Regions from separate parts of the Pseudomonas sp. Tul2A7 genome, predicted to be linked through region 1. Evidence: predicted binding sites of a transcription regulator. Region 1 holds the regulator's gene; each other region holds the start of a gene.
The links. Region 1 encodes FliA, which starts transcription of late flagellar genes. Its sites were predicted from a motif close to CTAAAGTTTNNNNNNNNNNNGCCGNTAA; they were not measured.
Positions count from the first base shown of each region.

Region 2: a site for FliA is predicted at 5,640-5,667, ahead of motA (flagellar motor stator protein MotA). Genes of this name have one in related genera too.
Region 3: a site for FliA is predicted at 2,440-2,467, ahead of ACOYXJ_RS15585 (flagellar protein MotY). Genes of this name have one in related genera too.
Region 4: a site for FliA is predicted at 5,666-5,693, ahead of ACOYXJ_RS23535 (methyl-accepting chemotaxis protein). Genes of this name have one in related genera too.

Region 1 is NZ_CP186499.1:244,802-252,785, forward strand. Features, by position in the region: gene ACOYXJ_RS01225 (flagellar motor protein) at 1-706, opposite strand, end outside; gene ACOYXJ_RS01230 (protein-glutamate methylesterase/protein-glutamine glutaminase) at 706-1,854, opposite strand; gene ACOYXJ_RS01235 (chemotaxis protein CheA) at 1,904-4,174, opposite strand; gene ACOYXJ_RS01240 (protein phosphatase CheZ) at 4,229-5,017, opposite strand; gene ACOYXJ_RS01245 (chemotaxis response regulator CheY) at 5,036-5,407, opposite strand; gene fliA (RNA polymerase sigma factor FliA) at 5,574-6,314, opposite strand; gene fleN (flagellar synthesis regulator FleN) at 6,311-7,141, opposite strand; gene flhF (flagellar biosynthesis protein FlhF) at 7,258-7,984, opposite strand, start outside.
Region 2 is NZ_CP186499.1:1,494,821-1,502,804, reverse strand. Features, by position in the region: gene serB (phosphoserine phosphatase SerB) at 1-353, shown strand, start outside; gene ACOYXJ_RS06785 (molecular chaperone) at 472-2,226, opposite strand; gene asd (archaetidylserine decarboxylase) at 2,294-3,154, opposite strand; gene rhdA (thiosulfate sulfurtransferase) at 3,164-3,988, opposite strand; gene ACOYXJ_RS06770 (HDOD domain-containing protein) at 4,031-5,569, opposite strand; gene motA (flagellar motor stator protein MotA) at 5,736-6,587, shown strand; gene motB (flagellar motor protein MotB) at 6,591-7,667, shown strand; gene ACOYXJ_RS06755 (sterol desaturase family protein) at 7,759-7,984, shown strand, end outside.
Region 3 is NZ_CP186499.1:3,453,508-3,461,491, forward strand. Features, by position in the region: gene ACOYXJ_RS15570 (peroxiredoxin) at 1-575, shown strand, start outside; gene rnt (ribonuclease T) at 653-1,330, opposite strand; gene pyrC (dihydroorotase) at 1,327-2,373, opposite strand; gene ACOYXJ_RS15585 (flagellar protein MotY) at 2,534-3,442, shown strand; gene ACOYXJ_RS15590 (argininosuccinate synthase) at 3,572-4,789, shown strand; gene ACOYXJ_RS15595 (hypothetical protein) at 4,923-5,639, opposite strand; gene ACOYXJ_RS15600 (response regulator transcription factor) at 6,080-6,706, shown strand; gene ACOYXJ_RS15605 (PA3496 family putative envelope integrity protein) at 6,796-6,969, opposite strand; gene nth (endonuclease III) at 7,076-7,714, opposite strand; gene ACOYXJ_RS15615 (Rnf-Nqr domain containing protein) at 7,711-7,984, opposite strand, start outside.
Region 4 is NZ_CP186499.1:5,256,252-5,264,235, forward strand. Features, by position in the region: gene ACOYXJ_RS23505 (C39 family peptidase) at 1-36, opposite strand, end outside; gene ACOYXJ_RS23510 (heme utilization protein) at 100-1,104, opposite strand; gene ACOYXJ_RS23515 (adhesin) at 1,178-1,753, opposite strand; gene ACOYXJ_RS23520 (hypothetical protein) at 1,755-2,207, opposite strand; gene ACOYXJ_RS23525 (AAA family ATPase) at 2,565-3,089, opposite strand; gene pnuC (nicotinamide riboside transporter PnuC) at 3,086-3,649, opposite strand; gene ACOYXJ_RS23535 (methyl-accepting chemotaxis protein) at 3,904-5,538, opposite strand; gene ACOYXJ_RS23540 (undecaprenyl-diphosphate phosphatase) at 5,843-6,673, shown strand; gene ACOYXJ_RS23545 (DUF1294 domain-containing protein) at 6,670-7,101, shown strand; gene ACOYXJ_RS23550 (MmcQ/YjbR family DNA-binding protein) at 7,219-7,578, opposite strand; gene ACOYXJ_RS23555 (LysR substrate-binding domain-containing protein) at 7,575-7,984, opposite strand, start outside.

The sequences.
Region 1 (7,984 bases):
AGCGAGGGTTTTCACCTTCGGCGATCGACAAAATGCCTTCCAACAACATTTCGCGATAACGCGACTGCCGCAACGCGATTGACTTCAATTTGGCTGCCACCGGCAACAGGATCAGGTTGGCACTGGCCACACCATAGATGGTCGCAACGAAAGCCACAGCAATGCCACTGCCCAACTGGGTCGGATCAGCAAGATTGCCCATCACGTGGATCAGGCCCATCACCGCGCCGATGATGCCGATGGTCGGCGCGTAGCCGCCCATGCTTTCGAAGACTTTCGCGGCTTCGATGTCGCGGGCTTCCTGGGTGTAGAAATCCACTTCGAGGATGCTGCGAATCGCTTCCGGCTCGGCACCGTCGACCAGCAGTTGCAGGCCCTTGCGCGAGTAGTTGTCCGGTTCGGCATCGGCCACGCCTTCCAGCCCGAGCAGACCTTCCTTGCGTGCGGTGAGGCTCCAGTTGACCACGCGATCAATGCCGCCGGCCAAGTCCACACGCGGCGGGAAGAAGATCCACGCCAGAATCTGCATGGCGCGTTTGAACGCGCTCATCGGCGATTGCAGCAGTGCGGCACCGATGGTGCCGCCCAGTACGATCAATGCCGCCGGGCCGTTGGCCAGCGCACCGAGGTGACCACCTTCAAGGTAGTTACCGCCGATGATGGCGACGAACGCCATGATGATCCCGATAAGGCTTAGAACATCCATCAGATACACGCCTCGACAATGTGCTTGCCGATGTCGTCGAGGCTATACACCGCGTCGGCGAGGTCGGCTTTGACGATAGCCATCGGCATGCCGTAGATCACACAACTGGCTTCATCCTGCGCCCACACGGCGCTGCCGCCCTGCTTGAGCAGACGCGCGCCTTCACGGCCATCGGCGCCCATGCCGGTCAACACCACCGCCAGAACTTTGTCGCCGTAGGATTTCGCTGCCGAACCGAAGGTGATGTCCACGCACGGCTTGTAGTTCAGACGCTCGTCGCCCGGGAGGATTTTCACCGCGCCACGGCCATCGATCATCATTTGCTTGCCACCGGGCGCGAGCAACGCCAGGCCCGGACGCAGGATGTCGCCGTCCTCGGCTTCCTTGACGCTGATGCGGCACAGCTTGTCGAGACGTTCGGCAAACGCCTTGGTGAACGCTGCCGGCATGTGCTGGATCAGCACGATCGGCGCCGGGAAGTTCGCTGGCAACTGCGTCAGCACACGTTGCAGGGCAACCGGGCCGCCCGTCGACGTGCCGATGGCAACCAGTTTGTAGGCTTTGCGTTTCGGTGCCGGCGACGAAGCGCTGGCAGCCGGAGCACGGCTTGGAGCAGGTGCATGCACAGGCGCGGGTGCCGGACGTGCCGGTGCGCTGGTGCTGTGGCTGCTGAAGCTGGATGGCGCCGGAGCCGGTGCAGGCGTTGGCGCTGCGGCTGGAGCCGGTGCGCTATAAGCACTGAAACGACGATTACTGCGCGAGATGCTATGCACCTTTTCGCACAGCAATTGCTTGACCTTCTCCGGATTGCGCGAGATGTCTTCGAAATTCTTCGGCAGGAAATCCACCGCGCCGGCGTCCAGCGCATCGAGGGTGACCCGGGCGCCTTCGTGGGTCAGCGAGGAGAACATCAACACCGGGGTCGGGCAGCGCTGCATGATGTGCCGCACTGCCGTGATGCCGTCCATCATTGGCATCTCGTAGTCCATGGTGATCACGTCCGGCTTGAGTGCCAGCGCCTGATCAATCGCCTCTTTACCGTTGGTGGCGGTGCCGACCACCTGAATGCTCGGATCCGCAGAAAGAATTTCCGAGACGCGGCGGCGGAAAAAACCCGAATCGTCCACCACCAGGACTTTGACTGCCATAAACACTCCATTAGGTGCAGCGGGACGTTGTCGCCCCGCCGCCCCGGATTCAAATACGCCGTGCGGCGTAACGCTTGAGCATGCTTGGAACATCGAGAATCAGCGCGATGCGGCCGTCACCGGTAATGGTGGCGCCGGACATGCCCGGAGTGCCCTGCAGCATTTTGCCCAATGGCTTGATGACCACTTCTTCCTGGCCGACCAGTTGATCGACGACGAAGCCGATCCGCTGGGTGCCCACCGAAAGGATCACCACGTGGCCTTCACGCTGCTCTTCGTGAGCGGCGGAGCTGACCAGCCAGCGCTTGAGGTAGAACAATGGCAAGGCCTTGTCCCGCACGATCACCACTTCCTGACCGTCGACGACGTTGGTGGTCGACAGGTCGAGGTGGAAGATTTCGTTGACGTTGACCAACGGGAACGCAAACGCCTGATTGCCGAGCATGACCATCAGGGTTGGCATGATCGCGAGGGTCAGCGGCACCTTGATGACGATCTTCGAGCCCTGGCCCTTGGTCGAATAAATGTTGATCGAACCGTTGAGCTGGGAAATCTTGGTCTTCACCACGTCCATGCCGACACCGCGGCCGGAGACGTCGGAGATCTCGGTCTTGGTCGAGAAACCCGGGGCGAAAATCAGGTTGTAGCACTCGGTGTCGCTGAGGCGATCGGCCGCGTCCTTGTCCATCACGCCGCGTTTAACCGCGATGGCGCGCAGGACGTTCGGGTCCATGCCTTTGCCGTCATCGGAAATCGACAGCAGGATGTGGTCGCCCTCCTGTTCGGCCGCCAGCACCACGCGACCGCCACGGGCCTTGCCCGACGCTTCGCGTTCTTCCGGCGACTCGATGCCGTGGTCGACCGCGTTGCGCACCAAGTGGACCAGCGGGTCGGCCAGGGCCTCGACAAGGTTTTTGTCGAGGTCGGTTTCTTCGCCCACCAGTTCCAGGTTGATCTCTTTCTTCAGTTGACGCGCCAGATCTCGAACCAGACGCGGGAAGCGCCCGAAGACCTTCTTGATCGGCTGCATCCGCGTCTTCATGACGGCGGTCTGCAAGTCAGCCGTGACCACGTCGAGGTTCGACACGGCCTTTTGCATGGCTTCATCGCCGCTGTTCAGACCCAGGCGCACCAGACGGTTACGCACCAGCACCAGCTCGCCAACCATGTTCATGATTTCGTCGAGACGCGCCGTGTCAACGCGTACGGTGGTTTCGGCTTCGCTTGCCGGTTTTTCCGGTGGCGGTGTTGCCGGCGCACGGGCCGGAGCCGGTGCAGCAGCGGCAGCCGGTTTTGGCGCTTCGGCTTTTGGCTCAGGCTTGGCGGCAGGCTTGGGCGCTGCAGCAGCGGCCGGTGCCTTGGCGGCAGGCGTGGCGACGGTCGAAGCACTGCCAGCAGCGGCGGTGCCGACTTCGGAGAACTTGCCTTTACCGTGCAATTCGTCGAGCAGCGATTCGAACTCGTGATCGCTGATCAGATCACTGCCGGCAGCGGCGGCCGCTGGAGCAGCCGGCGCCGGTGCCGAAGCAATCGCCGACTCCAGCGCGTCCACGGCAAAGTTGCCCTTACCATGCAACTGATCGAGCAGGGCTTCGAATTCGTCGTCGGTGATGTCGGAGCTGTCGCCCTTGGCCGGCGCCGCAGGGGCTGTCGCCGCTGGTGCAACCGCGTCCACCGCGAACTGGCCCTTGCCGTGCAACTGATCAAGCAACGACTCGAACTCGGCATCGGTGATTTCATCGCTCGCGGCTTCATTGGCCGTTTGCGCAGGTGCAGCAGCGGCCGGGGCTTCAGCTTCAGCCTTGACGGCGTTCAGCGAGTCCAGCAGTTGTTCGAATTCGTTATCGGTGATGTCGCCCGACGCGTCGCCTTCGACGACCAGTTCTTCGATCATCTCGGCCACTGGCGAAGCCGGGGCTTCGTCCGCCGATTGCGGTTCGGCCAGACGCGCCAGGGCGGCCAGCAGTTCCGGGGTGGCCGCGGTGATCGGCGCACGCTCACGAACCTCAGTGAACATGCTGTTCACCGCGTCCAGTGCTTCGAGGACAACGTCCATCAGTTCTGCATCAACGCGACGCTCACCCTTGCGCAGGATGTCGAACACGTTTTCGGCGATGTGACAGCACTCCACCAGCTCATTGAGCTGAAGGAAGCCGGCGCCCCCTTTTACAGTGTGGAAACCGCGAAAAATTGCGTTGAGCAGATCTGCGTCATCCGGGCGGCTTTCCAGCTCGACCAGTTGTTCGGACAGTTGCTCAAGAATCTCGCCGGCCTCAACCAGGAAATCCTGAAGGATCTCTTCATCGGCGCCGAAGCTCATTAATGGGGTGCTCCTACAGGTCTAAAAACCCAAAAAACCTAAAATTCCAAAACTCTAGAACCCGAGGCTGGATAACAAATCGTCCACATCGTCCTGACCGGACACAACGTCTTCTCGTTTATCGGCATGAATCTGCGGACCTTCACCCTGCGAGAGATGTTTTTGTGGATCTTTTTCTGCAAGCATCGCGGCGCGGTCATGTTCGATGCCCGCAAAGCGGTCGACCTGACTGGCCATGAGCACGAGTTTGAGCAAATTGCTTTCGACTTCGGTGACCAGCTGGGTCACACGCTTGATCACCTGACCGGTGAGGTCCTGGTAATCCTGGGCCAGCAGGATGTCGTTGAGATTGCTCGACACCGCACGGTTGTCCGTGCTGCTGCGTGACAGAAAACCGTCGACCCGGCGCGCCAGTTCACGGAACTCTTCAGCCCCGACCTCGCGACGCATGAAGCGACCCCAATCGGCGCTCAAGGTCTGCGCTTCATCAGCCAGACTGTTGACCACCGGTGTGGCGCTTTCCACCAGATCCATGGTGCGGTTGGCCGCGGCTTCCGTCAGCTTGACCACATAGCCCAGGCGTTCGGTGGCGTCGGTGATTTGCGACACTTCCTCGGCCTGCGGCATGTTCGGGTCGATCTGGAAGTTGACGATCGCACTGTGCAGTTCACGTGTGAGCTTGCCCACTTCCTGGTACAGGCCACGGTCACGGGTCTGATTGAGCTCATGGATCAGTTGCACAGCGTCGCCGAACCTGCCTTTTTCAAGGCTTTCGACCAGTTCGACCGCGTGTTTTTTCAGGGTCGACTCGAAATCGCCCTGTGAAGATTCGTTATGCTCCATAGCTCCCCCGCGCGTTCATCAGCCGATGCGTTCGAAAATCTTCTCGATTTTGTCTTTCAACGCCTGAGCCGTGAAAGGTTTGACTACGTAGCCGTTCACACCGGCCTGAGCGGCCTCGATGATCTGCTCGCGCTTGGCTTCTGCAGTCACCATCAGCACTGGCAGGTGCTTGAGCTTTTCATCGGCACGCACGTGGCGCAGCAGGTCGATACCGGTCATGCCCGGCATGTTCCAGTCCGTTACCAGAAAGTCGATGCTTCCGCTGTTGAGCACTGGAATGGCAGTCACGCCATCGTCAGCCTCGACGGTGTTGGTGAACCCAAGATCACGCAGCAGGTTCTTGATGATCCGCCGCATCGTTGAGAAGTCATCAACGATGAGGATTTTCATGTCTTTGTTCAATTCGACCTCCAAGCAGTCTTAAACGCGCCCAGCACCTGGACGCGCCACTTCAATCAATCGGCGCAGCACTCAAAGACTGTCTGGAGCACAACAGAGCAAGACCGGTGCCGTTCATCACCGCACCAGCCTCGTTCGCAGTGTCCCCACACTGCCTTCAGCGCGCTCGCCACTCCCCCAAACGCCCCCGCAAACGGGCCGCGCACTGGCTGTGTAACTGGCTGACCCGCGATTCACTGACGCCAAGGACTTCACCGATCTCCTTGAGGTTCAGCTCTTCGTCGTAGTACAGCGCCAACACCAGTCGCTCACGCTCCGGCAAATTGGCAATCGCGTCCGCCAGCGCCGCCTGGAAGCGTTCATCTTCCAGATCGCGTGACGGCTCCATATGAGCACTCGCGCCATCCTCGTGCAGCCCTTCGTGTTCGCCGTCCTGCAACAGGTCGTCGAAACTGAACAGGCGACTGCCCAAAGTGTCATTCAAAATCCCGTAGTAATCGTCGAGACTCAATTGGAGTTCGGCCGCAACCTCGTGATCTTTAGCATCACGGCCGGTTTTAGCTTCAATTGAGCGAATTGCGTCGCTGACCATCCGGGTATTGCGGTGAACCGAGCGTGGCGCCCAGTCCCCTTTGCGCACTTCGTCGAGCATCGCGCCGCGGATTCGTATGCCCGCGTACGTTTCGAAACTGGCGCCTTTGCTGGCGTCATATTTGGTCGAGACTTCGAGCAGGCCGATCATCCCGGCCTGGATCAGGTCTTCGACCTGCACACTCGCCGGCAAGCGTGCCAGCAAGTGATAGGCAATGCGTTTGACCAGTGGCGCGTAACGCTCGATCAACTCGTACTGCGCGTCACGTGCCGACTTCTTGTAGTAGTTCATACCGCTTGCTGTCATAGCACGGGCCCTGCCGTTTGCTGCACGAGGCGCTCGACGAAAAACTCAAGGTGGCCACGCGGGTTGGCGGGCAGCGGCCAGGTGTCGACCTTCTGCGCGATCGCCTTGAACGCCAGTGCGCACTTGGAACGCGGAAAGGCTTCGTACACCGCGCGCTGCTTCTGCACCGCTTTACGCACGCTTTCGTCGTAAGGCACGGCGCCGACGTATTGTAGAGCGACGTCAAGGAAGCGGTCCGTGACCTTGGTCAACTTGGCGAACAGGTTGCGCCCTTCCTGCGGGCTCTGCGCCATGTTGGCCAGCACGCGGAAGCGGTTCATGCCGTAATCGCGGTTGAGCAGTTTGATCAGCGCGTAAGCGTCGGTGATCGAGGTTGGCTCGTCGCAGACCACCAGCAACACTTCCTGCGCGGCGCGTACAAAACTGACTACCGAGTCACCAATACCCGCAGCGGTGTCGATCACCAGTACGTCGAGATTGTCGCCGATGTCGCTGAACGCCTGAATCAGACCGGCGTGTTGCGCCGGGCTCAGGTGCACCATGCTTTGCGTGCCGGACGCGGCCGGGACGATGCGGATGCCACCGGGGCCTTGCAACAGCACGTCGCGCAACTCGCAACGGCCTTCGATGACGTCGGCCAGCGTGCGTTTAGGGGTCAGCCCCAACAATACGTCAACGTTCGCCAGACCGAGGTCGGCGTCCAGCAGCATGACCCGACGGCCAAGCTCTGCCAGCGCCAGCGACAAGTTCACTGACACGTTAGTCTTGCCGACGCCACCTTTGCCGCCGGTCACCGCGATCACCTGTACGGGATGCATGCTGCCCATGTTATTTCTTTACCTTGTCTTGCATAGACGGAGGCCACATTACTGGCTGCGCGTTCACAACCGGAACAATGCATGGCAGACCATCGATGTAGGTACAAAAACTGTTCATGAATACCTCAGCCTACCTGCTTGGTCGGGCTGTGATAGATATCAGCGAACATGTCAGCCATGGCTTCTTCGCTGGGTTCTTCCTGCATTTGCACGCTGACGGCGCGACTGACCAGTTGATGACGGCGCGGCAGATGCAAATCATCCGGAATCCGTGGGCCATCGGTCAGGTACGCGACCGGCAATTCATGACTGATCGCCAGGCTCAACACTTCGCCAAGGCTGGCCGTTTCATCCAGTTTAGTCAGGATGCAGCCGGCAAGCCCGCAACGCTTGTAACTGTGATAAGCGGCGGTTAGAACCTGTTTCTGGCTGGTGGTTGCCAAGACCAGATAATTTTTTGAACGAATGCCACGTCCGGCCAGACTTTCCAGCTGCATGCGCAGCGCCGGATCACTGGCTTGCAGGCCGGCAGTATCGATCAATACCACGCGTTTGCGCAGCAGTGGATCCAGTGCCTGCACCAGCGATTGGCCCGGATCGACGTGAGTTACCGGCACATTGAGAATGCGGCCCAGCGTCTTCAGTTGTTCCTGAGCGCCGATGCGGAAACTGTCCATGCTCACCAGCGCGACATTCTGCGCGCCGTATTTCAGCACATAACGCGCGGCAAGCTTGGCGAGAGTAGTGGTCTTGCCCATGCCGGCAGGGCCGACCATGGCAATCACACCGCCCTCTTCCAGCGGCTCGACTTCCGGCACGGCAATCATCCGCGCCAGGTGTGCGAGCAACATG
Region 2 (7,984 bases), 1.3 Mb from region 1:
CCTACTTCGCCAAGCAATTGCAGGCCAAGCTCGGCATTGACTATGTGTTTGCCAACGAACTTGAAGTGGTCGATGGCAAGTGCACCGGCGTGGCGATCGAGCCGATTGTCGATGCCCAGCGCAAGGCTGATCTGTTGAAAGAGCTGGCGCACAAGGAAGGTTTGCGTCTGGAGCAGACCATCGCGGTCGGCGACGGCGCGAATGACCTGCCAATGCTGGCAATTGCCGGTTTGGGCGTAGCGTTTCGGGCCAAGCCGTTGGTGAAACAGTCGGCGAAGCAGGCGATTTCCACCCTAGGGCTGGATGGCGTGTTGTATCTGCTGGGTTTCCGCGATCGTGATGGGCAGCTCTGAGATATCTATCGCCTGACTGGCCTCTTCGCGGGCAGGCTCGCTCCCACAGTTGAAATGCATTCCAATGTGGGAGCGAGCCTGCTCGCGAAGATAGCGCCGCCGATCCATCGGCGGGCAATTAAAGCGATTTCCACAACGAATCGAAATCCTCCTCACTCCCGCCATTTTTCGCGGCCTCCAGCGAGCGATAGGCAAACTGATTGAAACTGTGCGTACTTGCCACCCGCCGATCCAGCCCGGCGCGGTGTTCTTCGCCTTGGGTATTGATCATCACCTTGCTGCCCTCCTGAAACGGCAAACGTGGTGCCAGCAAGGTCGCGGGCAGATCGATCGCACTGATCTCCGGTAACAATAATCCGCGCAAATACTGACTGTGATCGTCCCGCGAGCGCACCAGTTGCAGTCCACAAGGCTGTGCATGCGGGGCCACCAGTTCAATGCCCATTTGCGTGCCGCCACCGCGCACCTGACGGATCCAGCGGATCACTGCAATGCTCCAGCCCAGACTGACACTGTCGTGTATTCCGAGCATTTCTCCGGCCTGCAGTTCGGCGGGCACTTCCTCTGGCCATGCCAGGCAATAACCGCCGGGGCTGTGGTTGATCACCGGCAGGGCATGGGTCGGGTAATGGGGGGTGCTGTCGGTGCCGCTTTCGTCCTCGACCAAATGGTCGTACTGGATTTCCTCGTAGGGCAAAAACTGCTCGGCATTACTTTGCGGTGCTGCGTCGAAGGCCTGACTCCAACTGTCCTTTTCGCCTTTGGCGACGGTACTGCTGAAATTCGCCGAGCGCGCCCCGGGAAGCTTGAGCAGTTCGCTGAAACTGCGCTCGCCGCCGAGGTAGAAGTGCAGGGCGCTCATGCCCACGCACACGGTCAGATGGCCTTGGCCAACGGTGCGCTGAAAACTGCGTTCAGCCGCTTGCCCCCAGCTGGCGTGCAGGTGTTGCAAGGTATCGAAGCTCAGCCCGGCCGGGACGGGCAGCGGCGCCGAAGTGTCCTGATGCAGCAAATGCGCTTCGATGGCATTCACCAGCGGTTGCGGATCGAAACCGAGCAATCCGCGTTGTTGCTCGCTGCGAAACATGCTGCGATAGCGTGGGCCGACATCCAGTTCTGCACTGATCGCCAGCAAGCCGGCGTCCGGGCTTGCGGGATGCAGCTTGAGTCGCGCGCTCCACGGCTCTAACACGTCGGCCAGCCGCGCGATCTGGTTTTGTCGCAACTGATTGCAACGAGCGCTGCCCAGTAAGAGCGCGGCGATGTAGGTCTGCTCCAGGCTCAGCTCTGTCGTGAGGCTGGCCAAGTCGTCATGCACGGCGCGGTGTTGCAGTTGCAGTTCAGCGGCGCTGCGATACAGCTGATGCAGTTCGAACCAGACATGTTCCGGCGGCGAGCTATACAGCTGCGTGGCGCGCAGCAGTTGGCCTTTGAGTGCATGGGCTGCTCGCTGCAGAGCCATACTGACCAATGCTGCGCGGTCCTTGCGGTACTTTGGCGCAATTCGCAGCACGATCTGTTTGTAGCCGATGGCCAGATGGCTTTGCAGGGCCTGACAGAGATTGCTGATCTTGCGCGACCGCTCGTCGAGCATGATTGCCTGATGCAGGAAGTGCCGCTCCAGATGCAGGCAGACGAAATACACCTCGGGCCGCAGCAGCTCCAGCAGATTGAGGCGATTGTCGCTGGGTGTGAGCAATTGGTTGAGTTCACCCAAGGCTTGATACAACTGGCGGGCGGTTTCGCCGATGTTGGCTTTGGGCAGGTCGGCGATCCAGCGCTTGAGGTCGCGCGGAGTCGCTTCGCAAAACGACAGGCGCGTTTGCGACGGGGTTGGCGCGTGAAGGGGCGGCAGGGCATTGGTCTGGCTCATGCCAAAAACCATAGCAGCAAATAACGCAATCTGCGGGAGCGCCTGAGGCGACTCCCGCAACGGTCAATCAGGCTTTTGGCAGCGCCAGGCCTTGGCCCATCTGCACTGGCGAACCGGCGACCAGTTCTTCAGCCCATTTCACCTGATCCGGGCCGAACAGCACGATCGCCGTCGAACCCAGCTTGAAGCGACCCAGTTCAGCGCCTTTTTCCAGATGGATCGGCGCGCGGGCGGCTTCGTCGTAGCGGAAGGTTTTCAGTTCGCGCTTCGGCGGGGTGACCAGACCGGCCCACACGGTTTCGATCGAAGCGACGATCATTGCGCCAACCAGCACCACGGCCATCGGGCCGCGCTCGGTGTCGAAGATGCACGCTACACGCTCGTTGCGCGCGAACAGCTCCGGCACGTTTTCAGCGGTGGTCTGATTCACCGAGAAAATCCGGCCCGGGATGTAGACCATCTCGCGCAGGGTGCCGGCCAGCGGCATGTGCACGCGGTGGTAGTCCTTGGGCGACAGGTAAATGGTGGCAAAGTCGCCGCCCATGAACGGCGCCGCATTGGCCGCGTCACCGCCGAGCAGTTCCAGCACGCTGAAGCTGTGGCCCTTGGCCTGGAACACGCGACCGTGCTCGATCGGGCCGAGTTGGCTGACCGCACCGTCGGCCGGGCTGAGGATCGCGCCCGGGGTTTCGTCCAGCGGACGCGCGCCGTCTTTCAGGGCACGGGTGAAGAAGGCGTTGAAGTGCTCGTAAGCGGTCAGGTCTTCGACCAGCGCTTGCGACATGTCCACCTGATAACGCTTGGCGAACCATTGGGTAAAGGCATTCTTGAACCAGCGCACGCGGCACTCGGCAATGCAGCCGGCCAGGCGCGACAGCAGGTGATGAGGCAGCAGGTACTGACTGAGGATAAACAGACGCTCTTTCATTAGTTGTCCTTAAAAACCTTGAATCTCGACAGGCGTGTCAGGGTGGTTGCCCCATTCGCCCCAGGAACCGGCGTAGCCCTTGACCCGCGGATAACCGAGGGACTTGGCCACCAGATAAGTGAAGCCCGACCGGTGATGGGTCTGGCAGTGGGTAATGATTTCTTTGTCCTTGGTGATCCCGAGGTCTTCGAGGATCTGCGGCATGTCCGTGCGAATGCGCAGCTGACGGGCCTTGTCCATGCCCGCTGTCCATTCGAAGTTGACCGCGCCGGGGATGTGCCCGGCCTTGGCGGCCAGGACTTTCTCGCCGGAATACTCCAGCGGCCCGCGCGCATCCCAGATCGCCAGATCGGCAGCACCGAGACGGCTTTGCAAATATTCGCGCGTGGCAGTCGGCTCGTCGTGCAAAGTCAGCGCAATCGGGCCGCCAACCGCTGGTGGTACCTGGATCGACATCGGCATGCCATCTGCCAGCCACGCCGGCAGACCACCGTCTATATAGTGGTACTTGTCGTGACCGATGACGTCGAGCAGCCAGATGAAACGTCCGGCCCAGCCGCCGCCTTCATCGTCATAGACCACGTAGACCGCATCCTGGCGATGGCCCAACTCGCCGAACAACGCTTCCAGATCGGCTTTGGCCGGCAGCAGGCCCGGCGCCGGCGGCTGGCCGAGCTGGGTGCGCTTCGGGTCGACAAAACGTGCGCCGGGAAGATGACCTTCGGTGTAGCGGGCAGCACTGGTCAGATCCACCAGAATCAGTTCGCCCGACTCGAGACGCGGGAGCAAGTCGCTCGGTTCGATGACGAGCGGCAAGCCAGAGAAGTCAGACATGTGAGGTCTCCAGAGCACAAAGGGGAGGATTGTAGCGCAGCCTCATCGGCCACGGCTGCTAAAGCTGTGCAGGGCCTTTTCGATGCACTGCGCGGTTTTGCCAAAGGCTTGTACGGTGATGTCGGCGAAGGGTCCGCCGCCCTGATCGGCCACCACAATCATGATGACCCGGCCGTTATTGACCAGTGAGCGCAGGAACAGATGCTCGCCACGAAACAGCGTGCGCAAGCTCGGCGGCAACAGGGCGGAGAACTGTGCATTGTTGTCCGGGTTGATGCGCACCTGCGCTTGTTGCGCGAGTAAACGTTGCAGCACGCTACTTTGGCTGACGGCAAAAGTCAGTGCAGCGGCTTCTTTCGGCAAACCATAGATTTGCTGCACACGCAGACTGGATTGGCTGCGGTCGGCCATCAGGATCATCACCCGGCGCATGCCGCTGGCGGCCAGGGCATCGCGCGCGGCGACGGTCAGGCTCATCGCATTGGTGAAACGGCTCGGTTCTGCCAGCAATTCGGCGCATTGCTTGCGCCATTGGCCCAAGTCCTCAGCTGTCGGCGCGGCGGCGGGCAACAGGCCGGGGGGTAAACGACGGGTGCCCCACGGCCACAACAGCGAAACGGCCGGGTGCCACAGATCCGGCATCGCGTGTTGACGGGCGCTGTTGGCGGCTTGTTGGTGCAACTGTTGCTGCACTTCGTCCATCGAGATTTGCAGATAAAGGCTGGTCAGGTACTGCCAGCGTTCGCTGTGCGGACTGTCCCAGGCCTGTTGCGCCGACAGCGCCAGACCGTTGGCCAGCAGTACGGTGTTGGCCGGCTGATTGAGCCAGCGGCGCAGGGTCGGATCATCATCTAGACGATTCTGCTGGCGTAACGGATGCTCGCTGTCGCGGGCGATGCGCAGCACTTTCACCAGTTCGCGCTGTTCACTGAGCAGCAGTTTGTAGCCCTGCTGCACCCAGATCGGCAGATGCCAGGCCTGCACCAGTGCCTCGGCAATTTTCAGCAGGCGCACGCCGAACAATTGCTTTTCGACGGTGCGGGCCGACTCGCCCTTGTGGATAACCCGCAGCTCCCATTCCTCAAGCAGTTGCGGATAAGTCAGCGCCAATGGCCACAGCGGCGACAGAAACAACAGGCTGCCCCAATGAATGTCTTGCCACAGCCGCGCCAGGCGACTGGCGAAAAAACCGTTGGCCTGTTGCGTTGCGTGCTGGCTGATCATCTGCAACTGGCGCAGGGCCTTGGGGATTTGCATCTGCGGTTCGGCGGGCAGGCGCGCGAGCAATTCTTCGGTGCGGGCAAGGCCCAGACGGTTGATCGCCACCTCAAGATTTTCCGCCGGCGCGGCCATGGTGCCGTGGGTGTGACGATTCGCCTCACGGATGATGCTCAAGGCCAATGCCGGGCTGTCCTGCATCAGGTCGGCGATGTCACGCAACGAGCTGCGATTGTCGCGGATCGCCCGACAAACCTTGTCGTGAGACTCTTGCGGCACGGGCAGTCGCACGCCATCGAGCAACTTTACCCAGCCGTCGAGGGTGGTCGGTTTTGCGTGTGGGACGTTCGTTTCATTAGCCATGTCTGGACGGGATCTTCACTGACTGTAGACGCGCCCGGCATGGGCTAAATTGGCTTTTCGCCTGAACTGGCTATAGTCTGGCGCAGTTTTGCCGATAAGTAGAAGAAGAGATTTTTTAACTTCCGAATATGACCTTGAACCCGACTTAAATAAGTACTTTCTACCTATGGCTAAAATTATCGGCATCATCGTCGTATTCGCGAGCGTGCTCGGCGGATACGTGCTCTCCCACGGCAAGATTGCCGCCCTGATCCAGCCTTTCGAGGTGTTGATCATCGGTGGTGCTGCACTCGGTGCATTCCTGCAGGCCAACCCTGGCTACATGACCATGCACGTGCTCAAGAAATCCCTGAGCATGTTCAGTTCGCGCTTCAGCCACACGTTCTATCTGGAAGTGCTCGGGCTGATTTACGAGATCCTCAACAAGAGCCGCCGCGAAGGCATGATGGCCATCGAGGGCGACATCGAAGATGCCGCCGCGAGCCCGATTTTCGCCAAGTACCCGGCAGTGCTCAAAGACGAACGCATGACCGCGTTCATCTGCGATTACCTGCGCATCATGTCGTCCGGCAACATGGCCCCGCACGAGCTGGAAGGCTTGTTCGACATGGAACTGTACAGCCTGAAAGAAGACCTCGAACACCCATCCCACGCGGTGAACGGCATCGCCGACGCCATGCCCGGTTTCGGTATCGTCGCGGCGGTACTCGGTATCGTGGTGACCATGGCCTCGCTGGGTGAAGGCGATCAGAAGTCCATCGGCCTGCACGTGGGTGCCGCACTGGTCGGTACCTTCTTCGGTATTCTCGCGGCGTACGGTTTCTTCGGCCCGCTGGCGCATTCCCTGGCCCACGATGCCAAGGAAGAATTGAACGTCTATGAAGCCATCAAGGCTTCGTTGGTGGCTTCGGCTTCCGGCATGCCGCCATCGCTGGCAGTCGAGTTTGGTCGCAAGGTGCTGTACCCGGCCCACCGTCCAAGCTTTGCCGAGCTGGAACAAGCCGTTCGCGGTCGCTAAGAAATGGAAAATAATCAGCCGATTATCATCAAGCGCGTCAAGCGCATAGCCGGCGGGCATCACGGCGGGGCGTGGAAAATCGCCTTCGCCGACTTCGCCACGGCGATGATGGCGTTCTTCCTGGTGTTGTGGCTGCTGTCCACCGCGACGCCTGAGCAGAAGATCGCCATCGCCGGTTACTTCAAGGACCCGGTCGGCTTCTCCGAAAGCGGCACGCCGTACATCATCGACCTGGGCGGCACGCCGACCCTGGCGCCGGAAAACACCCTCAACCCGGAAGTGAAGTCGCAGCCGCAACCGGACAAGGTCACGGTCGACACCGAACAGGTTGAAGGCATGGCCGAGCAGGTCGAGAAGGAACGTCTTGAGCTGCTCCTGCAAGAACTGCAGAACAAGGTCGACGAGAACCCGCAACTGCAGAAATTCAAGGATCAGATCCTCTTCGAGATCACGCCGAACGGCTTGCGCATCCAGATCATGGACGCGGAAAACCGGCCGATGTTCGACTCCGGTTCTGCACGCTTGAAACCGTACTTCGAAGACATCCTGCTGGCCATGGCCGACACCATCAAAGCGGTGCCGAACAAGATCAGCATCAGCGGCCACACTGACGCCAAGCCGTACACCGGCACCGGCGATTTTGGTAACTGGGAGCTGTCGGCCAACCGCGCCAACGCTGCTCGCCGTGCGTTGATCGCCGGCAGCTATCCGGATGCGCAAGTAGCGCGGGTTGTCGGTTATGCCTCGTCGGCATTGTTCGATAAGGAAAACCCGTTCAACCCGGTCAACCGCCGCATCGACATCGTCGTGCTGACCAAAAAGGCGCAAGCCGCGATCGAAGGTTCGCAAGGTGCGGATCCGGCGAAACCGGCCGATGAGAGTCATAACGGCGCCGCTCCGGCAACGCCGGTCGACCCCAACGCGCTACCGGCGGATCAGCAACCGGTGCCGGCGCACGAGTTGCGCGAACGGCTCAACCTGTTTGACGACGCCGCGCCGAAACCGGCCGAACCGGGCAGTGCGGCGCCCGCGCCGACAGCTCCACCGGCTACTGCACCGGCCCCCGCGCCGAAACAGTGACCCACAAAAAAGCCACGGTTACCGTGGCTTTTTTGTGCCTGCCTGCGTCGCATTGACCAGTCGCAGTTTTCGCAATCACGGAAGATCAGTTATGGAAAGACTCAGAGCCTATTTTCAGCGGCACGGCAACGCCCCCTTCAAATTCGGCGAGGGCCGGGTCAGTGGCTACATCTCGGCCACGCTCGGGCTGTTGAGCCTGCTGGCGGTGTTCTGCTTCCTGTTTCCCGAATGGTTGACCACGGCCGAACTGCGCAAGGTCTACGACGAGCAATTCGCCCGTACCACCCTGTTGCTCGGGCTGGTGCTGTCGTTCAGCC
Region 3 (7,984 bases), 3.2 Mb from region 1:
CTGACTTCACCGTCCCGGCCGTACTCGGCAATGGCGAGATCGTTGACAGCTTCACCCTGTCCTCGGCCATCAAAGGCAAATACGGCCTGGTGTTCTTCTACCCACTGGACTTCACCTTCGTCTGCCCGTCCGAGCTGATCGCTCTGGACAACCGCATGGCTGACTTCAAGGCACGCAACGTTGAAGTGATCGCTGTGTCGATCGACTCGCACTTCACTCACAACGCATGGCGCAACACTCCAGTGAACAATGGCGGCATCGGCCAGGTGAAATACACCATGGCTGCCGACATGAAGCACGACATCGCCAAGGCTTACGACGTTGAATCCGAAGGCGGCGTAGCTTTCCGTGGCGCGTTCCTGATCGACGACAAAGGCGTTGTCCGTTCGCAGATCATCAACGACCTGCCACTGGGCCGTAACATGGAAGAGCTGATCCGTCTGGTCGACGCTCTGCAATTCCACGAAGAGCACGGCGAAGTCTGCCCTGCCAACTGGAAGAAAGGCGACAAAGGCATGAACGCTTCGCCAGAAGGCGTTGCTGCATACCTGACCGAGAACGCTGCTGCCCTGTAAGGCGCAACGTAGAGGTACAAAAAACCGGCCCAAGTGGCCGGTTTTTTTATGCGCGGGATTTACCCGACGACCTCCAATCAGTCGTCGAAATCTTCCCAGCCGCCCATCTGTTTCCAGCGGTTGACGATGCCGCAGAACAGCTCTGCGGTCTTCTCGGTGTCGTAACGCGCCGAGTGCGCCTCACGACCGTCGAAATCGATGTCGGCGGCCTGGCAGGCTTTCGCCAGTACGGTTTGACCGTATGCCAGACCGGCCAGCGTCGCGGTATCGAAGCTGGAGAACGGGTGGAACGGGTTGCGCTTCATGTCCAGTCGCGCGACAGCGGCATTGAGGAAGCCAAGGTCGAAGCTGCTGTTGTGACCAACCAGAATCGCGCGCTTGCAGCCATTGGCCTTCAGCGCCTTGCGGATACCACGGAAAATGTCAGTCAGCGCGGTTTCTTCGCTGACCGCCATGCGCAGCGGATGATCGAGCTTGATCCCGGTGAACTCCAGCGCTGCTGCTTCAACGTTGGCGCCTTCGAACGGCTCAACGCGGAAGAAGTAGGTGTGATCGGGGTAAACAAAGCCCTTTTCATCCATGGCGATGGTGGTCGCAGCAATCTCCAGCAACGCATCGGTGGCCGAGTTGAAGCCGCCGGTTTCTACGTCGACGACAACCGGCAGGTAGCCGCGAAAGCGTGCTGCCATCGGGTGACGGGAACCGCCACCACCACTTTGACCGTCCAGTTCGTCGTCGAAATGGTCTTCACTCACGCGTGTTCCTCCAGCAGGCGCCAGCGCAGTTTTTCACCGGCGCGCAGCGGGATAACGGTCAGCTCGCCAAACGGCAGGCTGGTCGGGGCAGTCCATTCTTCACGAACCAGGGTGATGCGATCGGTGTTCGCCGGCAGGCCGTAGAAACGCGGGCCGTTGAGGCTGGCGAAGGCTTCGAGCTTGTCCAGCGCGTTACGCTGTTCGAAGGCTTCAGCGTACATCTCGATGGCGGCGTACGCGGTGTAGCAGCCGGCGCAACCGCAAGCGGCTTCCTTGGCGTGCTGGGCGTGCGGCGCCGAATCGGTGCCGAGGAAGAACTTCGCGCTGCCACTGGTGGCGGCGTCGAGCAGGGCTTCCTGATGCGTATTGCGCTTGAGGATCGGCAGGCAATAGAAGTGCGGCCGAATCCCGCCAACCAGCATGTGATTGCGGTTGTAGAGCAGGTGATGCGCGGTGATGGTCGCGCCAACGTTGGCCGAAGCCTCGTTGACGAACTGCACGGCGTCGCCGGTGGTGATGTGTTCGAACACCACTTTCAGCGTCGGGAAGCGCTCGACCACACGACGCATGTGCTCATCGATGAAAATCTTTTCGCGGTCGAACACATCGACGTCGCCACGGGTGACTTCACCGTGGATCAACAGCGGCATGCCGACTTCTGCCATGGCTTCGATTGCCGGCAGAATCTTGTCGATGCTGGTCACGCCGGAATCGGAGTTGGTGGTCGCGCCGGCCGGGTACAGCTTGGCGGCGTAGACAAAACCACTGGCCTTGGCTTCACGAATTTCTTCGGGCTGGGTGCGGTCGGTGAGGTACAGCACCATCAGCGGCTCAAAGCGACTGCCGGCCGGGCGGGCAGCGAGAATCCGCTGGCGATAGCCGTCGGCTTCAGCGGCGTTGCGCACCGGGGGTACCAGGTTGGGCATGATGATGGCGCGACCAAAAGTGCGCGCAACATCGGCAACGGTATTGGTCAACACGGCACCATCGCGAAGATGAATGTGCCAGTCGTCGGGACGCAGCAGGGTCAGGCGGTCGGACATGAGGGGCTTCCAGGCGGGTCAAACTGAGGCGAATGCTACCGGAAAAGACTCTTGCAGGCACTCGCTATCAAGTTTTGCGGGAACCTTCCGATATCCCGTAGGTATGCCGTAAACATAGTGTGAATCGGTCTTTGTGTTTCAGAAGCCAATGGAGCCTCCCGTGCGCCAGCGTTATTTAGCCTTGCTCAGTGTGTTTGCCAGCCTTCCGGCCATGGCGCTCACGTACCAGACCCGTCTGGAGAACATTGAGTGGACGGTCGCCGGCGACAAGTTCGAATGTCGTCTGACCCAACCGATCACTGATTTCGGCTCGGGTGAGTTCGTGCGCAAGGCCGGCGAACAGGCGATCTTCCGTCTGAATGCCTACAACGCCATGCTTGGCGGTGGTTCGGCGACGTTGCTTGCGGCCGCTGCACCTTGGCAGCCGGGGCGTGGTGACATCAATCTGGGCAACGTCCGGCTCGGCAGTGGCAACGTGCTGTTCAGCAGTTCGCAGTCGCAGGCCGGCGGTTTGATCAGCGGCCTGCTGGACGGACGCAGCCCGGTTGTACGTCGTGCGTCTGGCGATGGCCGTGTCTCGGAAGTGCGTTTATTGCCGGTGAAATTCAGCAAGGCGTTTAACGACTATCAGACCTGTGTAGCGAAATTGCTGCCGCAGAATTTCGACCAGATCAAGCAATCGCAGATCGGCTTCCCCGGCGAGGGCGTTGACCTCGATGCCGCCGCCAAGGCCAAGCTGCAAGTGATGCTCGAATTCATGAAGGCCGATCCGACGGTCAATCACATCGAACTCGATGGCCATTCCGACAACAGCGGCAATCGCCTGACCAACCGTGAACTGTCGCGCCGCCGAGCATTGGCAGTGGTCGACTTCTTCAAGGCCAATGGCATCGCCGAATCGCAGATCACAGTACGTTTCCACGGTGAACAATACCCATTGGTTCCGAACACCAATTCGGCCAACCGGGCGAAGAACCGTCGAGTTGCGGTGAAGCTTGCACGCGTGGCGCCAACCACCGCTCCAGCGCCTCAGGCGAGCACCCCAGCCAGCACCGCAGCGACTTCCTGACCCGCCGGTCATCGTCGCGCTGTCGACAGATTCTGTCGCTTTGTCGTCTTAAGCTGTCGCGCCTCTGTAAATTATCGCGTTTGAGCGGTAGACTCCTCGGCTTTCCGTAGAACCCCGTGGAGTGATGGCATGGCGGACGTAAACAAGGTCGTTCTGGCGTATTCCGGCGGCCTGGACACTTCGGTGATCCTCAAGTGGCTGCAGGATACTTATAACTGTGAAGTGGTGACCTTCACCGCTGATCTCGGTCAAGGCGAAGAGGTCGAGCCGGCCCGCGCCAAGGCTCAGGCCATGGGCGTCAAAGAAATCTACATCGACGATCTGCGCGAAGAGTTCGTGCGTGATTTCGTGTTCCCGATGTTCCGCGCCAACACCGTTTACGAAGGCGAGTACCTGCTGGGTACTTCCATCGCACGTCCGCTGATCGCCAAACGTCTGATCGAAATCGCCAACGAAACCGGCGCTGACGCCATTTCCCATGGCGCCACCGGCAAGGGCAACGACCAGGTGCGCTTCGAACTGGGTGCCTACGCACTCAAGCCAGGCGTAAAAGTGATCGCGCCTTGGCGTGAGTGGGACCTGCTGTCCCGCGAGAAGCTGATGGACTACGCCGAGAAGCACGCGATCCCGATCGAGCGTCACGGCAAGAAGAAGTCCCCGTACTCGATGGACGCCAACCTGCTGCACATCTCCTACGAAGGCGGCGTGCTGGAAGATACCTGGACCGAGCACGAAGAAGACATGTGGAAATGGACCGTCTCCCCGGAGAACGCTCCTGATAAAGCGCAATACCTGGAACTGACCTACCGCAACGGCGACATCGTTGCACTGGACGGCGTCGAAATGACTCCGGCCACCGTGCTGGCGACGCTTAACAAAATCGGTGGTGCTCACGGTATCGGCCGTCTCGACATCGTCGAGAACCGTTACGTCGGCATGAAGTCCCGTGGTTGCTATGAAACCCCGGGCGGCACCATCATGCTGCGCGCTCACCGCGCCATCGAATCGATCACCCTGGACCGCGAAGTCGCTCACCTCAAAGACGAGTTGATGCCGAAATACGCCAGCCTGATCTACACCGGTTACTGGTGGAGCCCAGAGCGTCTTATGCTGCAGCAGATGATCGACGCTTCGCAGGTCAACGTGAACGGCGTTGTGCGCCTGAAGTTGTACAAAGGCAACGTGATCGTCACTGGCCGCAAGTCCGACGATTCGCTGTTCGATTCCAACATCGCGACCTTCGAAGAAGACGGCGGTGCTTACAACCAGGCCGACGCGGCGGGTTTCATCAAGCTCAACGCGCTGCGCATGCGCATTGCTGCCAACAAGGGCCGCAAGCTGTTCTGAGATTTTTCAGGCTGAGGCGCAATGAAAGGGCGGCCTTGTCTTCGAGACAAGGCCGCCTTTTTTTTAAATTCGTTGTCAGTTTGTTGTCGAGTGATGCCAATACCTGGCTGCATGTGCGGCGAGGACAGACTGTTCAATTGCGACCCAGCAGCGTCACCGCTTGTGAGCACAGGTTGTAAACAATGCAAAGTGTTGTGCTCGAACCTTTCTTTGCATGTTTGATCTGCATGAGTGCATTTTTAGTCAGTGAAGCATCTGACACATGATTGGAAAGAAACACGATGACCCGGTCGGTATTTTTATCGGAATTTCGGATTTTTTCCAGAATCGTGGCGAACTCTCTCGACGCCTCAATATTGCGTGCATCAACAATATGAAGGTTGCTGATGGATGCGGGTAAGCGAATATTGTGTTGAACGGTTAGGTTTTGATTCGTATCGAGGCGTGGCGGAGGGTCGGGGACGTTATGGATTTTGCACGAATCCTTGCACAGTGCAGCCGCGCTCTCGCAGGGCACGATGTGGCTTGATATTTCAAACGTATCGAGTGTGCCTGGTTCCTGCGTTAACGTATTTCGTTTGTTGTCATGATCATTACTGTCCATTGCTTTTAAAAAGCTCTCGTCTTTGCCGAAGTCGGAAGGCGAATAGAGGGAGCGGTAGTTGAAGTTAAGCGTTATAAAAAAAAGAAATAACAAGTAAAACGGAAAACTGATCAAGAACCACACGTATACGGCCCGGTCCTCATTATTGAGGAAGGGTAGAGAAATAGCGGCCGAGGCCTCGGAGAGTCCAGCAAATATTGCGATGACTGTCATTGGGTTGTTGATCTTGTTTTTTATCCTTAACATGGTCTTGTTCTTTTGTTTTGGTTTTCTCATTTGATGGCGTCGTTTTGTTTGGTTGTTAGTAAAGTGGTTGATTGGAACTTGTATTTATAGCAAAAAGCCTTTGTAAGGCCGTAAATATCTTGTTTCAGTGTTTATTAACTAGTAGGAAGGGTATTGATCCGGTTCGTACGCTTGTAATGCAGTGACCGTAGGCTCTGGCAGGCTTTTCGGTCTTTGCAGGCGCACGCGGTTACAAATCTGCAACGGACAGGTTGCGCAGTATCTAGAGCGGTATGTCGTCGGATATTTAGGAGGGCAATGATTTTTTGTAGGAATAATCCTCAATCACTGTAGGGGATGTCTTGCGATGCGAGTCCATGAAAGGCTTGGCATACTAAGGGGCAAGTGACTGGGCTATTGTGCGTGTTCTAAAAACTCGAACAGCGAAACTGGACTTGCCCATGAATAAAGTGCTGATCGTGGATGACCACCCCGTCATTCGTCTCGCGGTACGTATGCTGATGGAACGTCATGGCTACGAAGTGATTGCAGAAACTGATAATGGTGTAGATGCATTACAACTTGCTCGCGAGCAAATGCCGGATATAGTCATTCTGGATATTGGAATACCGAAACTTGATGGGCTTGAGGTTATTGCTCGCCTGACTTCGACAACCATGCCTATTAAAGTGCTGGTGTTGACTTCGCAAGCCCCTGGGCACTTTTCGATGCGCTGCATGCAATCAGGGGCGGCGGGTTATGTCTGTAAACAGCAGGATCTCACCGAGTTGTTGAGTGCGATCAAGGCGGTTTTATCCGGATACAGTTACTTTCCCAATCAGGCACTCCACACAGTGCGGACCAGTTTGGGTAATGCCAGTGAAGCCGATATGGTGGATCGCCTTTCCGGTCGCGAAATGATGGTGTTGCAGCAGTTGGCGCGGGGCAAGACGAACAAGGAAATCGCCGATGGCATGTTCCTGAGCAACAAAACCGTGAGCACTTACAAGACCCGCTTGTTGCTGAAACTCAATGCGCGCTCGCTGGTAGATCTGATCGAGTTAGCGCAGCGCAATGGGCTCGTCTGAATCTTTCAGTCGCTGACGGGGTCATGGGCCGATCGAATTCAGTGAGTCGCAGAAAGTAAAAAGCCTCCGGTTCGGGAGGCTTTCAAGTTTCAAAGATCAAAGTCGTAATCGGCCAATCGCTTTAGCAGTCGGCGCTCCTCAAGCAGGTTGTCGATAGTGCGGCGCTTGCTCAGATTGGTCTTGGCAACTTCAACCGCCGGTTCGGCGTCATCTGCCTCCGTGATGTCGTCATCCAGCTCCAGTTCCTCTTTGTCAGTACTCATAAATCACTCCCACACTAAGACTGCCTTTGGCGCTCCTTATATCGACATTCCCGCGTCGGGTAAAAAAGATTTTTTCAATCGACCATTCAATAATTCCAATAGCCGGTCAATCGTCCGATGTTTTGTGTTTGTACTCGCACAGGTCTTCAATTCGGCAGCTACCGCACCGCGGCTTGCGGGCCAGACACACATAGCGCCCGTGGAGAATCAGCCAGTGATGGGAGTCGAGCAAGAATTGCCTGGGTACAAACTTCATCAGCTTGTTTTCCACTTCGACAACATTCTTGCCGGGAGCGATGCCGGTCCGGTTGCTGACGCGGAAGATGTGCGTATCGACGGCCATGGTCAACTGGCGAAAAGCTGTATTGAGTACCACATTGGCGGTTTTGCGACCGACGCCGGGCAAGGCTTCAAGCTCTTCACGCGTTTGTGGTACTGCACCGCCGTGGCGTTCGACCAGCAAGCGGCAGGTCTCGATGACGTTCTTGGCCTTGCTGTTGTAGAGGCCGATGGTCTTGATGTATTCGGACAGCCCTTCGACGCCCAGTGCATGGATCGCTGAAGGCGTGTTGGCAACCGGAAACAGCTTCGCTGTCGCTTTGTTGACACCGACGTCGGTCGATTGCGCTGAAAGAATTACCGCAATCAGCAGTTCGAACGGCGAGGTATAGGCCAGTTCGGTTTTCGGCTCGGGGTTGTCCTCATGCAGTCGACGAAAAATCTCAAGACGTTTTGCGGCATTCATGGGCGATGCGTTTCCTTGAAAATAGAGTTCGAGCCGGTCCACGCCTGACGAGCTGCGAGCAGCAGCCCCAACGAAATCAAAGCGCCGGGAACCACGGTTGCCAAATGCAACCCGGCACTGAATAAGAGCAGACCTTGCCAGTGTTCGAACAGGCCGTGACCGAGGGTTCCGCGGCCCGCGAGCTCTCGTAACCCGGCAAGTATCAGCATCAAAACGCCAAATCCGGCACTGGGTCTGAGGCGCTCGGTCAGTGTCTGGCGGAAAAATCCA
Region 4 (7,984 bases), 1.6 Mb from region 1:
GACGAAAAGCAGAGTGAAGAGGGCAGTCTTACGCATGATCGATACGCCTTTGCGGACTGAGGAAAAGCCCCGTTTCCGGGGCTTTCGTTTCGATCGCGATTACAGGCAGGCTCTGCAGCCAGCAGCGATGGACAGCGAGTTGCTTTGTTGGTTGCCCACACCAGACGAGACGTTGGCTCCGCCGTTGCCGGAGAAGTTGTTCATCGAGTTGGTCATGTTGGCATTGTTGACGACAGGGGCTTTCCAGCCATCTTTGGTCATCACTTGTTGAGTGGTTACGCCAGCGAGGCCAAAAGTACCGACGGCTTCGAATTTGGCTTTCTGGTCATCGTTGCCACCGTGGCCGCCGCCACGATTGCCATAACCGCCGTGGTGGTCATCATCTTCGATGGTTGCAGTGCCTTTGGCTTTGAACACGCCAGCGGCCGCGTAGGTGCCGGTGAGGGTGTCGGTTTTGTAGGTCTGCACGCCTTTGTTTTCTACAACCAGGCCAGTGGAAGACTGGTTGGCAGAAGCAGCAGCCTGAGCTACGCGGCCACCGGATACGGCGATCGCCAGGTTGTTTTTCTGCTGGTTGAAGTTGCCGGCAGTGACGTTGATGCCGATGTTGCCGGAACCATTGTTGCCTGCATTGTTGAGCGTAGCGTTATTGAAGGTGGACGAGTTTTTCACGTAGTTGTTGTTGTTGACCTGAGTTGCACTCGAGGCAGCAACAGCTGTGCCGAAGATGAAACTTTCGTCGGCAGTCGCCAGGGCGGCGGCGTTGTCTTGTTGGTTGCCGTCGCCGGCTGCTACGTTGGCGCCCATGTTGCCGTTGGAGCCATTGAGCGAGTCGCTGGCGTTGGCGTTGTTGAGGGTGCCCTGGTTTTTCACCACGTTGCCGTCACTGTTTTGTTCGTCGAGTACTGCAGCCCCGGCGCCGGCGGTGATTTGCAGAAGTTGTTCCAGGGAAGGGCCTTTAGGCTGGTTATTACCATGGCCGTTACCGTGCCCGTTGCCGTGGCCATTACCATGATCGTCATCACGACCGCCTGCCTGTGCTGCGATTGCCATCACTGCTGCAAGTGCGAAAACCAGTGGTTTGAGAGCCATTGTAGGTTTCATGGTGTTTCTCCATCGTGCTTATTAGTTGGTTAAGTGTTGGTACTTTCTAATTGCACTGCTTTTGTTGTTTGGGTCAGTCAGCGACCCGGATGCTCAGGGTGTTAGCCATTCGGTTCCCCACCCCGGCACTCTGGTTCACCTGGATTACCCCGCGGCTGCCGGTGAAGGCCTGATCACTTGTCGTGACCTGGCGACTGCCGGGTGAGGTACCAGTTGCTCCTGAGCTCGGTAAAAGCGCCACGTTCTGTTGCGAAAGGGCACTGTCGTCAACGCTCTGCGGGGCAGCACTGATGCTGACGCGCGTGACGTTGGCCATCTGGTTGTTGGCCCCGGCGCCCTGGTTCACACCGAGGATGCCGTTGCCATTACTGAAAGAGGTGCCGCCAATGGATGCGCTGGCGTCGATGGAGCGCGAGGCCGGTGTGTCGATTTTCTGCATGACGCTGGTACTGGCGTGGGATTCGGTGCCGATTGCCACTGCCTTGACGTTGGTTTGTTGCATTTGATCGCCAGCCGCCTGGTTGACGTTGAAGTTGCCGCGGTACTGCACCCCTGAATCTTGAATGTTGGCCTTGTTCACTGAACCAGGATCAGCAGCCATGGCAGTGGTGCAACCGAGCAGGGCAAGCAGAAGGAGTGAACGATTCATTTCATTGGCCTCCGGCCATGCGGGTCAGAGGGGCAAGGCCGGAACTCATGGCGCGGTTGATCGTGCCGGAAATCGCACCGCCGGAACCGCCGCCGTGTCCTGCACTCATACCGGGCATGCCGTTGGGATTGGTGACGGTGTTGAGGCCTGGCAGATTGGCGCCAGCCTGGACATTGTTGACGGTGCGGAACGCGCTGCCGCTGGCGACACCGGCGAAGTCGCCGTCGCTCAATTCGGTGCTGTTCATGGTGGAGTTGATGCGTGCGGACGGGTTGGCGTTGACAGTGGTCGGGTAGGGGTCTTTGCCACCGTTGCGACCGATCGGAATAGGCTGAACATCGCGGTTGAGGACGATGACACCATTACCTTCTGCGTGGACGTTCAAACTGAGCAATGTGCTGGCTGCTGATCCGATCAGCAGAAGGCAGGTCAAACCTTTTTGGATATTCCCCACGGCTGCAATTCCTTCTTCAGTGGGCTGGCCCGAGTCAGCGTTGTGAAGGAGAGAGCGAAAGCTGTGCCGCTTTTTAAATGTTTTTGCATTTCAATGAGTTGGCAAATAAACACGCGCAGCTGAAACACAAGCTGTTTCAGCGTTGAAACACCCACCGGCGCGCTGAGCTGTCTATTGGCTGAACAAAGCTCTGGAACAAGGGTTTGCGACGATGTGTTTCAAGCGCGTAACAACTCGGATGACAAAGTCGTGAACAGTGTTGAAACGGGCACTCTGCACGTCAACGAGTGTTTCAGAATCGGACACTTTGTCCCCAAAACAGGGGAAAGTGTCGGGGAAGGTGACCCAATGATCGGGTCACTCGGCCAGTAATTGCTCGACAGCGGCAAAGGCCTGCAGTTGGCGTTCGGCCCAATTGCCTTGAATGATCAGAAAGCGCTGATGGTGGTTTTCCAGCCAGTTTTGCGTGGACTGGTAAAACGCCAGACGCTCGCCCAGATCCGGTTGGCAGCGCTGACCGTCATCGGTCCAGTCGACCTGTTCCGGGGACAAAAGAAGGTGCAGGTCGTAATGCCGTGCCAACAGCTCGGTTTCCAGCCAGCCCGGACAGTCGGCAAACAGGGTATGGCTCCACAGCATGTTGCTCAGCAAATGGGTGTCGAGGATCAGCAGCGCAGGCTGTTGCGCCCGCGCTTCATCTTCCCATTGCAGTTGGCCCCGAGCGATATCAGGGATGTCGGCAAGGCACGTATCGCGGGGATTGAGTTCGATAAACCGACGCACGTATTCATCCACGCGCAAGCCGCCAAAGCGTTGTTGCAGGCCCGCTGCCAGCCAGCTCTTGCCGGTGGATTCGGGCCCGGTCAGGACCACAACCTTCATGGGCGCAACGCCGGGTCGGCGCGCCATTCGCGAAAGCCTTGAATCGCCAGCAAGGTGAACAGACCGTACAGCGCGGCGGTGAGGTACAGCCCCTTATAGATGAACAAGCCGACAAAGATCACATCGAGCACAAACCACAACGCCCAGCATTGCAGCCGCTTTTGCGCCATCCACAGTTGCGCAACCAGGCTGAAACCGGTGAGCGCCGCATCGAGCCACGGTTGCGCGGCGTCGGTCCAGTGGGCCATGGCCGCGCCGAGCAGCAGGCTGCCGACCGCGCCAGCACCGAGGCCGATCAGGATAGAGCGTTGATCGAGGCGAGTGACCTCGCGGCCGTCATGCATCGTCCCGGCGCGGGTCCATTGCCACCAGCCATAGACTTGCAACGCGGCGTAGATCACTTGCAGCAACATGTCCGAGTACAGTTTCACTTCAAAGAAGATCCAGCTATAGAGCAAGACCATGACCAGGCCGATCGGCCAGCACCACGGATTCTGTTTGACCGTCAGCCAGACGGCGATCACACCGAGCGCGGCGGCAAACAGTTCAAGCCCGGACATGGCGGTTCCTTGGGGGAAATTGAGGAGGGGGCGGATTGTACTGCATTGGGCCAAGCCCCTCACCCTAACCCTCTCCCAGGGGGAGAGGGGACTGACCGAGTTGGATGTTCGAGATACGCCGACCTGATCTTTCTGCGTTGAATCCATAATCGACTCGATTTTTCAGGTCGACGTATAGCTTGAGACACCTCGGTCGGCCCCCTCTCCTCGGGGAGAGGGCTGGAGTGAGGGGGGGCTCACCAGAGTTACACGGGTCAGACGCGGAACTGGCGCAGGAGGGCGTTCAGTTGTTCGCTCAATTGGCCGAGGCGCAGGCTGGCCGCACTCGACTGCTCGGCCGCGATTGCAGTACTGTGCGAGAGGCCGGCCGCTTGAGTGACGTTCTGATTGATGTCCTCGACCACATGCGCCTGTTGCAACGTAGCGCTGGCAATCGACGCATTCAGGCCGTTGAGATTGCGCAACGCCTGGCCAATGGCATTCAGACTCGCCCCGGCCAGTCCCGCTTGCTCGATGGTCAATTGCGACGCTTTGCTGCTGTCGCCGATTACCTTAACGGCGGCTTCGGAATGGTTCTGCAAGCGTTCGATCATCGACTGGATTTCCGCAGTCGATTTCTGCGTCCGCTGCGCCAACAAGCGCACTTCGTCCGCCACCACGGCAAAGCCGCGACCTTGTTCACCGGCCCGGGCTGCTTCGATCGCGGCGTTGAGCGCGAGCAGGTTGGTCTGCTCGGCAATCGAGCGGATCACTTCCAATACGCTGCCAATCTGGGTGCTTTCGGCAGCCAGGGTGCGAATCACTTCAACGGCTTGATCAATGGTGCCGGACAGTTTGTCGATCTGCTGCAAGCTGCCATCGATGTTGATCTGGCCCTGTTGCGCCTGCGCTTCGGCGTCACGCATTTCGGCGGCGGCATGCTCGGCGTTCTTCGCCACATCTTGCACGCCATAGGTCACTTCGTTGATCGCCGTGGCCACCAGCTCCATCTGCTGCGATTGCTGCTGGCTGCGTTGCTGGGCCTGCGAGGCGTCGTTGCCCAGTTCGCTGGACGACTGGCCCAGCGCACTGGCCGACACCTGCAGATCACCGATCACGCGACGCAGTTTGGCGGTAAAGGCATTGAAGTGATGCGCAAGCTCGGTGACTTCATCCTTGCCATGGGTATCGAGGCTGCGGGTCAGGTCGCTTTCACCGCTGGCAATGTTGGCCATGGCGTTCACGGTTTCCTGTAGCGGACGGACGATGCTGCGCGCGATCAGGATCACCAGCAACGCCATGATCAGCGCAATCGCCAGGCCGATGACCGTGGCTTTGATCACCTGACCCTGGAACTCCGCCTGTACGTCATCGACGTAAACCCCGGAGCCAAGCACCCAGCCCCACGGTTCGAACAGTTTGACGTAGGAAGTCTTGGCTACCGGCTCGCTGGCGCCCGGTTTTGGCCAACGATAGTCGACCATGCCGGCGCCTTTGGCCTTGGCGATGGCAACCATTTCGTTGAACACCGCAAAACCGTCCGGATCGCGGATCGCCGAAAGGTTCTGCCCTTCGAGTTTGGGGTTGGTCGGGTGCATGACCATCACGGGCGTGAGGTCGTTGATCCAGAAATAATCGCTCTGGTCGTAGCGCAGACCCCGAATGGCGGTGAGGGCCTGTTTCTGCGCGGCGTCTTTGCTGAGGGTGCCAGCGGTTTCGAGGTCGTGGTAATAGGTCAGCAGGCCGCTGGCCGTCTGTACCACGTGCTGGGTTTTCTGGGCCTTGGCGTGATAGAGATCGTCGTGGATCTGCTTGAGCATCAACACGCCCAAGGTCAGCAACATGACCACCGCCACAATCAAGATGAGCCACAAGCGTCGGCTGATCGACACGCTGCGCAAGCTGTTCATAACGCTGTCACTCCGGATTCTTTTTCTTGTAATAAACGACCGCCAGCATCCAACCACGATTTCGTGAGCGGGCATACGCGACCCAAGTCGTATAACGCGGCAGCGCTATTAAGGCTTGTCTGTTAGGATTTCGGCCCCGCGCGTGAAAACCTGAATCCAAATTGATATTTCACGGAATTTTGACCGTTTCGTGTGGATCCTGTGCGCGCGGAATCGGTACAGCCATAACCAGCTACGCTGATCGCAGTGAACGAAAAAAAATACTATCGGGGCATGCCGACGCGCATCGCTCTTTGGGGGATTGATGGATCTTTGGACGGCCTTGCAGGCACTGATACTAGGAGTTGTAGAGGGGCTGACGGAGTTTTTGCCCATTTCCAGTACCGGACACCAGATCATTGTTGCCGACTTGCTCGAGTTCGGCGGCGAACGGGCCATGGCGTTCAATATCATCATCCAGCTCGGCGCGATCCTCGCGGTGGTCTGGGAGTTTCGACGCAAGATCTTCGATGTGGTCATCGGTTTGCCGACGCAGCCCAGTGCACGGCGTTTCACCGCCAACCTGCTGATCGCGTTTCTGCCCGCGGTGGTGCTGGGCGTGATCTTTGCCGACCTGATCCACGAATACCTGTTCAACCCGATTACCGTCGCGGCCGCGCTGGTGGTGGGCGGCATCATCATGTTGTGGGCGGAAAAGCGTCAGCATGAAGTGCACGCCGAAACGGTCGACGAGATCACCTGGAAAGATGCCTTGAAGGTCGGCTTCGCCCAGTGTCTGGCGATGATCCCCGGCACCTCGCGTTCCGGCTCGACGATCATTGGCGGTTTGCTGTTCGGCCTGTCGCGCAAGACCGCCACCGAGTTCTCTTTTTTTCTGGCCATGCCGACCATGGTCGGTGCGGCGGTCTACTCGGGCTACAAGTATCGCCACCTGTTTGTGCCGGCGGACTTCCCGGTGTTCGCCATCGGGTTTGTCACCGCATTCATCTTCGCCATGATCGCCGTGCGCGGTTTGCTCAAGTTCATCGCCAGCCACAGCTATGCGGCGTTCGCCTGGTATCGGATCGTCTTCGGTCTGCTGATTCTGGCGACCTGGCAGTTTGGCTGGGTTGACTGGGCGGCGGCCCGGCCATGAGTGATTCCCGCGCACGCCGGCCTGAAGGGCGACCTTCGGGCGGCAACCACATCCAGAACCTCAAGCTGAAACTGCTGGTTCTGCTGATCGTCTGCGCGCTGCCGCTGTTCGGCTCAGTGTCGATGTGGCTGCGCGGGATTTCGCTGGTGCCGTTGGCGGCTTACGGGGTCGTCAGCGTCTTGGCGTTCTTCATGTACTGGGCAGACAAGCGCAAGGCGCGCACGGATGCCTGGCGCACGCCAGAGAACATCCTGCATGCGGTGGAACTGGCCGGCGGCTGGCCGGGCGCGTTGATCGCCCAGCAGGTGTTCCGGCACAAGACGCGCAAGGTGTCGTTTCAGATTCTGTTCTGGGTGATTGTGGTGTTGCATCAGGTGTTCTGGATCGACCAGCTGTTTCTTGGCTCGAATCTGCTGGCGCTGTTCTGAATACACCGCAATTCCCTATGTAGGAGTGAGCCTGCTCGCGATAGCGGAGTGTCAGTCAGAGAAATTCCAACTGACACTCCGCTATCGCGAGCAGGCTCACTCCTACAGGGATTGGGGTTACAGCAACAAACCGATTTGGGTTTTCTTCGGCAACTTGCTCACCACCAGTTGATGCGAACGCTGCAACAACCCCTGCAACTCCTCGGCACCCAACGGGTAGGGCGGGTGCATGATGATCCACTGCGCCCGCGCCAGATACGGCGCCGGATGAATCCCCGGGCGGTCGCAATGGCCGAGAAACAGATCCTTGTCGACCTTGAACGCCAGCGAGTCTCCGCGCAGCCCCTGCAAAGCAAACATCTTGTTGCCGGCAATCGAGAACACCCGCACGCCACCCCATTTGTAATCTTCCCGAGCGCCCGGCAATGCCAGGCAGAACGCTGCCACATCGGCTTCGCTCATCTTTCCCTTGCTCATAACAACCGCTCCCCACAGGCATTGAACGACTCGACCAGATGATCGATCCACGCGCGCACCGCCGGCATCACCCCGCGTCGATGCGGATACACCGCTTGCAGCCAGCCGCCGGGCAATGACCACTCTGGCAGCATCTGCACCAGCGTGCCGTTTTCCAGCTCCGCCTCGCAATACATCATCGGCAACAGGGTAAAGCCCTGACCGGCCAGAACGCAGGCCTTGCGTACGACAAAATCATCGATGCCCAGGCGGGCTTCCATGTTCAGTTCGAAACTGTGGCCCTGCTGATCGAGCAAACGCACATGCACCATGCGATCCGCCTCCAGCGCACCCAGCACCGGCAGATTTTTCAGGTCTTGCGGGTGGTTGACCGTGTGGCCCTGCAAAAACGCCGGACTGGCCACCA